Regions from separate parts of the Paenibacillus sp. 4624 genome, predicted to be linked through region 1. Evidence: riboswitches for the same ligand, from Rfam matches in the RefSeq annotation. Region 1 holds a riboswitch; each other region holds the start of a gene.
The links. A riboswitch is a leader RNA that binds a small molecule or an ion and turns the genes downstream of it on or off. The one in region 1 is predicted to bind S-adenosylmethionine.
Positions count from the first base shown of each region.

Region 2: linked by a shared signal. The riboswitch ahead of mmuP (S-methylmethionine permease) and the one ahead of ABIE27_RS23685 (methionine ABC transporter ATP-binding protein) in region 1 are both predicted to bind S-adenosylmethionine.
Region 3: linked by a shared signal. The riboswitch ahead of metA (homoserine O-acetyltransferase MetA) and the one ahead of ABIE27_RS23685 (methionine ABC transporter ATP-binding protein) in region 1 are both predicted to bind S-adenosylmethionine.

Region 1 covers NZ_JBNDJR010000011.1:210,573-212,848, forward strand. The annotation lists gene ABIE27_RS23680 (methionine ABC transporter permease) at 1-261, opposite strand, end outside; gene ABIE27_RS23685 (methionine ABC transporter ATP-binding protein) at 261-1,295, opposite strand; SAM riboswitch class I at 1,417-1,555, opposite strand; gene ABIE27_RS23690 (Cthe_2314 family HEPN domain-containing protein) at 1,728-2,276, opposite strand, start outside.
Region 2 covers NZ_JBNDJR010000027.1:14,397-16,672, forward strand. The annotation lists gene mmuP (S-methylmethionine permease) at 1-1,391, opposite strand, end outside; SAM riboswitch class I at 1,483-1,584, opposite strand; gene ABIE27_RS30650 (Ger(x)C family spore germination protein) at 1,721-2,276, opposite strand, start outside.
Region 3 covers NZ_JBNDJR010000008.1:229,448-231,723, reverse strand. The annotation lists gene metA (homoserine O-acetyltransferase MetA) at 1-878, opposite strand, end outside; SAM riboswitch class I at 1,005-1,129, opposite strand; gene corA (magnesium/cobalt transporter CorA) at 1,587-2,276, shown strand, end outside.

The DNA of each region.
Region 1 (2,276 bases):
TGTACCCACCAGCGTGCGTGTAAACGGAATAAGAGCAACAATTAAGATGATGAAAGGTACCGAACGTAAAATATTAACAAGAATAGATAATATGATATAAGTTATTTTTGAACCAGATGATGCCGAGCGGCCTGTCATAAACAGAATGACACCAAGCGGCAAACCCAAGAGAACAGTAAACAAACCGGATGCAGCTAAAATTTGTAATGTTTCAATCGAAGCTGTACCAACCTCTTCCCAGCGTACTTTGGAAAAATCCATTATCGGAGCACCTCCACATCAAGTCCTTCTGCGGTTAGTTCAGACAAGGTCTGCTCGATCGCAGCGGAGTCACCTTCAAAACGCACCGTCAGTTGACCATAAGGAACCTGTTTGATTGTAGAGATCGTACCTTGCAGAATGGCGAAATCCACACCTGTTTTGCGAACCGTTCTCGACAGAATCGATTCATAGGTTTTATTTCCAAGAAATGAAACCTTCACCAACTTGGAAGAAACACCTGCTGCCAACTCCGTTCCGGCGTTCGCCATAACCGTTTCCTCCAGTGCCAGTCCACCTTCGCTGTCCCGTGAGACAAAATCCCGTGTGATCGCATGCTGCGGTTTCATGAATACTTCCGTCACTGGCCCTTGTTCCACAATGCCACCTTGATGAATAACGGCAACCCGATCACAGATGTTCTGAATGACATGCATCTCGTGGGTAATCAGCACAATGGTCAGATTATACTTTTCGTTAATATCCAACAATAGCTTCAGAATCGAATTGGTGGTTTGCGGATCAAGCGCCGAGGTTGCCTCATCACATAGAAGAACACTCGGATCACTTGCCAGAGCTCTCGCTATCCCTACCCGCTGCTTCTGTCCGCCAGACAGCTGTGCCGGATATTTGTTACTATGCTGCTCCAACCCAACCAGATCAAGCATTTCCTTCACTTTGCGATCAATCGCGTCTTTAGGTGTATTCACCAGTTTTAACGGGAAAGCAACATTGTCATACACCGTTGCCGAAGATAGCAGATTGAAATGCTGAAAGATCATACCGATCTTGCGTCGTTGCTGCTGTAGTTCGCTTTTGCTAAGTTCGGTGAGGTTAATACCATCAACCCATACCTCACCCTCCGTTGGGCGCTCAAGTAAATTAATACATCGAATCAATGTACTTTTCCCTGCACCCGAGTGACCAATCACGCCGAAAATTTCACCCTTCTGAATAGTCAGATTAAGGTTCGCCAACGCTGTCGTTGTTTTGGCACGTCTGCCATATGTTTTGGTTAATCCAACCAGTTCAATCAATAGTACTGCTCCTTCCCCATCACCTACATATATCTTTACCCGAAGGAAGGGAAAACTCCCCGTTTTACGCAAAAAAAGAGCCCTTTGCAGATACAAAGATGGCTCTTCACGTGAAATGACCTTCTCATCTGCCAAAATCATGTGCAACATGATTCTGTAGGAATTAGCACCTAACATCAACAATGAAAACATTTATGCCATCATCGTTGATCGGTTGCCGGGCTTCATCGGGCCTGTCCCTCCGCCACTCTCGATAAGAGAAATATAAAGTTGTAGGATTATATAGTTTCATGTAGTTCATCATGTATAATGGCCGAACTGCATCAAATGCTGTATTAAAGACACGATCCCATGTAAGTTTCGATCTGGAACTCAGTATAATCAAAGTATTCCGATTTGTCAAATGGTATTATTTCAAAATCATTGATACGGCTAGCGTTTCAAAATCTGTTTACGCCAGATTCGATTGATGTATCGATAGGCCATATGCAGTGTTTCACAGACCATATCCACACCCTGTTGCATCTCCAGAAGATGCTGATCCAGATCCTCCAGCTTCACTTTGCCACGCAGCGTCTGATGTAACTGCCACAAATCATCCTGCATTTCCGAATTCATGTAATGAATCTCCATATTACGCCGCTTCCGCAATTTGCTCATCGGTTCTCGGTACGCTTCCTTGATTTTAATTAATTGTTGTGCCAACTCATGATGATCCCGATAATATTCGAATTGCCTCAGAACGGTATAATAGGAGAAATGCACTTTTGTTTTGGATGTATTTAGTTGGAAAATTTCATTCAAAACCGTACCTAATTTGTCCAGTATCGCGAAACACCGAATAAAGGCATCTTTATAAAAATAAACGTACCGGGCGTACTCGGCTTTCTCACCAGAACTCATATCGCGTGTCGAGCCTGCAACTACTTTTTTACGAAAATGTGCGGCGGCAAAATAACTCTGCTCCAGTTCATCCAACGA
Region 2 (2,276 bases), on a different contig from region 1:
GAAGTCAGCCCTCTTTTCTTCTTCGTACGATCCGTCCAATAATACACGATATAACACAAAATAATGAATGGAATACCACAGTATAAAGCAATCCGCTGCGTCGGGTCAAAAGCGATACCAATACAGGATGCCAGGCACAACACAAACGAAACAATAGGTACGATTGGATACAATGGCGTTCGATAAACCAGGTCTTTTACGTCATGTCCTTCCCGCAGATACTGCCTACGGAACATGTACTGAGACACGCTGATGCTCATCCATACAACTACCACAGCAAGACCTGAGATCGAAACAAGCGTAATATAAACGGTTCCAGGCGCAATGATGCTGGACAGTAACGCCAGTGCACCACCAGCCATGCTAAGTACAAGTGCATTGAACGGTACACCGCGTTTGGTCAAACGGGCAAACCATGGAGAGATGGTTTTTTTATCCGCCAATGACCAGAGCATCCGTGATGAAGCATATAACCCCGAATTCGCTGCCGATAGAATCGCCGTTAAAATAACAAAGTTCATGATGTCGGCTGCATACGGAACACCTACTCGCTCCATGACAGCAACGAACGGACTCTCCAGCACACTCGCATCTGACATCGGCAACAAAGCAGACAGAATAACGATCGTACCAATAAAGAAAATAATTAAACGCCACAACGTGGTATGAATGGCTTTTGGAATGTTTTTTTCCGGATTTTCCGTTTCTCCTGCGGCAATACCAATCAGTTCAGTACCCGAAAAGGCAAAATTGACAGCCAGCATGGTCATCAGGATCGCAGTTGCCCCGTATGGGAACCACCCAGACGCTGTAATGTTGGAAAAGAACGGAGCCGGTTCAGCATCTGCCATAGGAATAATACCAAACATGGCGGCACCACCAAGAATAATAAAGATGATAATCGTCATCACCTTCACCAAGGAGAACCAAAATTCTGATTCGGCAAAAAGTTTTACCGTGAACGCATTGAACAGGAAGATCATCAGGGCAAACAGCGCACTCCAGATCCAAACGTTCACGGACGGAAACCAGCGCTGCATAAGCAGTCCCGCGGCTGTAAATTCCGATCCGAGCGCTACGGTCCAAGTAAGCCAGTACAGCCAAGCCACCGTGAATCCTGTAGCTGGTCCAATGTATTTAGCCGCATAACTATGAAATGCACCCGTCTCCGGCATATGCACAGATAGTTCGCCAAGACAGAGCATCACCAGGTACACCACCAAAGCACCGATCAGATAGGACAAAATCGTACCGAGCGGTCCTGCTTGTTGAATGGTATACCCTGAGCTAAGGAACAGACCTGTTCCAATGACCCCGCCAAGAGAGAGCATAACTACATGCCTTGTTTGCATTTTTCGCTGAAATTGACCTTTATCGCTACTATTCTCCATATAACCTGCTCCCTGCTTCTTCATCCAGAACAAACAAAAAAGACCCACTCTTCCCTAAGAGTGCGCCGCGACTGACAAATAAAAACAAACGCTCCTATCTATCAGGCTTTCACCCGCTGGAATTAGCACAGTATCCTTCAGATCTGTTGCTGAGGTTTCTAAGGGCCAGTCCCTCCACCTCTCTGGATAAGAAAATGATTTTGTATAACTATATCGACTGCTGCCTGATGTGTCAACATTTAAATAAACATTAGCTTCCCCAAGCGAGCTTTTGATCCTTTCCTTGGAGCCGAAGTGAACACATACAGCATTCCGATTGGTGCATCAAGCTACTCTGTAGAGGAACCTGGATTGACAATATTCGTTTTAATCTCATACGTAATAGGTACTGTCGCAAACACTTCATCCCAGTTATCTTTTACCTTCTTCCACGTTTTTGGATAATGGATTCGGATACTGTCCCGAAAACCGGCAACGTCAGCTTTATACGTATGCTGGAGTTTATAGAGCATTTGATCAATCTGTTGATCTACGATTTTAGCAAAATCCTTCTCCAGTTCCTTAAGATAGGCTCCCTTTTCTTCTTTTTCAGGGGAACGCCAGTCCTCCATTAACCAGCCTTCCGACTCTGCCTTGACGTGGAATGAAATATCGCCACCAACCACCTTTGGAATGATTTTTATAGTCTTTTTCTTGATCTCATAGAGAACCGTGAAGCCTTCCTTACTATATGTTTTGATGACCCCGCCCGCCTTTTCCTCAGGCTTAATCCAAGATAATGCTTCAAGGTCGGTTTGGTGAAGCTCCCCGATAAATTTCGTTGTTTTAGCTTTAAAGATGCTGCCCCCTGAAAATTTATCCTCACCATCTGCATTTAACACATTT
Region 3 (2,276 bases), on a different contig from region 1:
ACATAGTAATTGAGCCAGTTAGAGAATAATAAGTTAGCATGAGCACGCCATGTAGCTGGAGGTACCCGAGAAGGATCGTCCTTTGGATAGTAATACTTCGGCAGTGCGATATCCAATCCCTTGGCAACATCACGGTCATATTCCCATTTCAATGAAAACGGATCATACTCGGCATGTCCTGTGGCAAAAATTTGCTTCCCGTCCTTGGTCGCAACCAGGAATACTCCTGCTTCTTCGGACTCAGCCAAAATTTCGAGTTTATCGTTTTTCTCAATATCCTCGCGTCTTATCTCGGTGTGACGGGAGTGTGGAACGTTGAAGACTTCATCAAATCCACGGAGCAACGGAACATGAGGTTTGTTGATCGTATGTGGGAATACGCCAAAACACTTTTCATCCAGCGGAACTTTGGGTACATCAAAATGGTGGTATAGACCTGCCTGAGAAGCCCAACATATGTGCATCGTCGAAGTTACATTTGTTTTGGTCCATTCAAAGATTTCCTGAATCTCTTCCCAATAATTCACGTCTTCAAAATCCATTTGCTCTACCGGTGCACCGGTAATGATCATTCCGTCAAAACGGCGGTGCTGGATCTCATCAAATGTTTTATAAAACAGATCCAGGTATTCTTGAGATGTGTTCTTCGATGTGTGAGACTTGGGGTGCACCAGCACAACATCCACTTGAATCGGTGTGTTACCCACCAGACGAAGCAATTGCGTTTCCGTCGTTTCCTTCGTAGGCATCAGATTCAGTATGGCGATACGGAGCGGGCGAATATCCTGCTTGTACGCGGATGATTCGTCCATGACGAAAATATTCTCGCTTTCAAGTACTTCTTTGGCTGGTAATGTGTCGGGAATTTTAATTGGCATAGTGGGTTGACTCCTCCTTTTTCATGGGTCGCATCTGGTACGAAAATCACGCTCTGAGAAGCTCTGCATATGACAAAGACCTCTCTCGGATTCCGAGAAAGGTCATATGTAAACAGATATGCGCCTCTCTCATCTCTCAGTTACAACAGCATCACAAGGATGCTTGGTCGCTGCAAGAATTAGCACCGTGCATATTATCGCCGGTTGCCGGGTTTCATCGGGCTGGTCCCTCCACCTACTCTTGATAAGATTTCGCTGTATTCAATTATAATTCAAATTTATTAACTTTTACTTTAAAACATTACTGCCCTCACGTCAAGAACCAGTTGTTCGTTTTAGGAGTAAACTTGGAACCCTTCATCATCCGTCCTCATACACTGCCTCAGAGCTTGAAATAGACACATTTTTGCGCTTGAAAGCACCATGGACCAGCGGTATACTAGACAAGTGTTTATAAGCCCTTATGTGAGAGGTGACATATTAAATGGATGGCGACCCGAGGCCCAACTGGCAGTCGAATTCCGAACAACTGCATAGAGAATTGACATCAGCATGTCGGCAGCGGGACGTTTCTTCCGTTTGATTATAGATTGATGACGCAGTAAAGTCCTCATAACAGGCTCCGCTGCCGACCGGCTGATCTGTTCTTTTGCGCCCATATTAATGATGAAATCCGCCATGATGGCGGGTGCAGAAGGAGTAGATAACATGAAAATCCGGTTGGTTAACAACGGTGTATTTATCCCGGTGGATGACATTCAGCAAGCGCTGACTCCACCAGCAGAAGGATTCTACTGGATTGACGCGGACGTGGACGATTTGGCTGTCCTTCAGCCACTGTTCTCCATGCATGATCTGGCTGTAGAAGATTGCTTGAGTGATGAAGAGCAGCGTCCGAAGATTGAGATTTATGAAAACCATTATTTTATCGTGATCAACAGCATTCGTTTTGATGATGAAGAGATTTTCCTGCGCGCAGTCAACCTTTTTCTCGGTAGACACTTTATCATCAGTGTAACGAAACAGAAGGTCAGCGAATTGCGCACCTTGAAGCCAATCCTCTGGGAACAGGAAATCAGCAGTCCCGACCGTCTTCTCTACCTGCTCGTTGACTTGATCGTAGACAATTACTTCACCGTTGGTGATCGAATTGAAGCACGAATTGAGAAACTTGAGGAAGACATTCTGATGCATACCAAAAAGTCACATCTGAATGAGATTATCGGTCTGCGAAGCGAGATTTTGTGGCTGAAAAAAGTACTGGGACCTCAAAAAGAGGTCATTAATACACTCAACAAAAAAGATCTGCGTCTCATTGATGATCAGCTGCAAAAATATTTCAGCGACATTTACGAGAACGCCGTAAAAATATCAGAAACCTTCGAAACGTACCGCGAT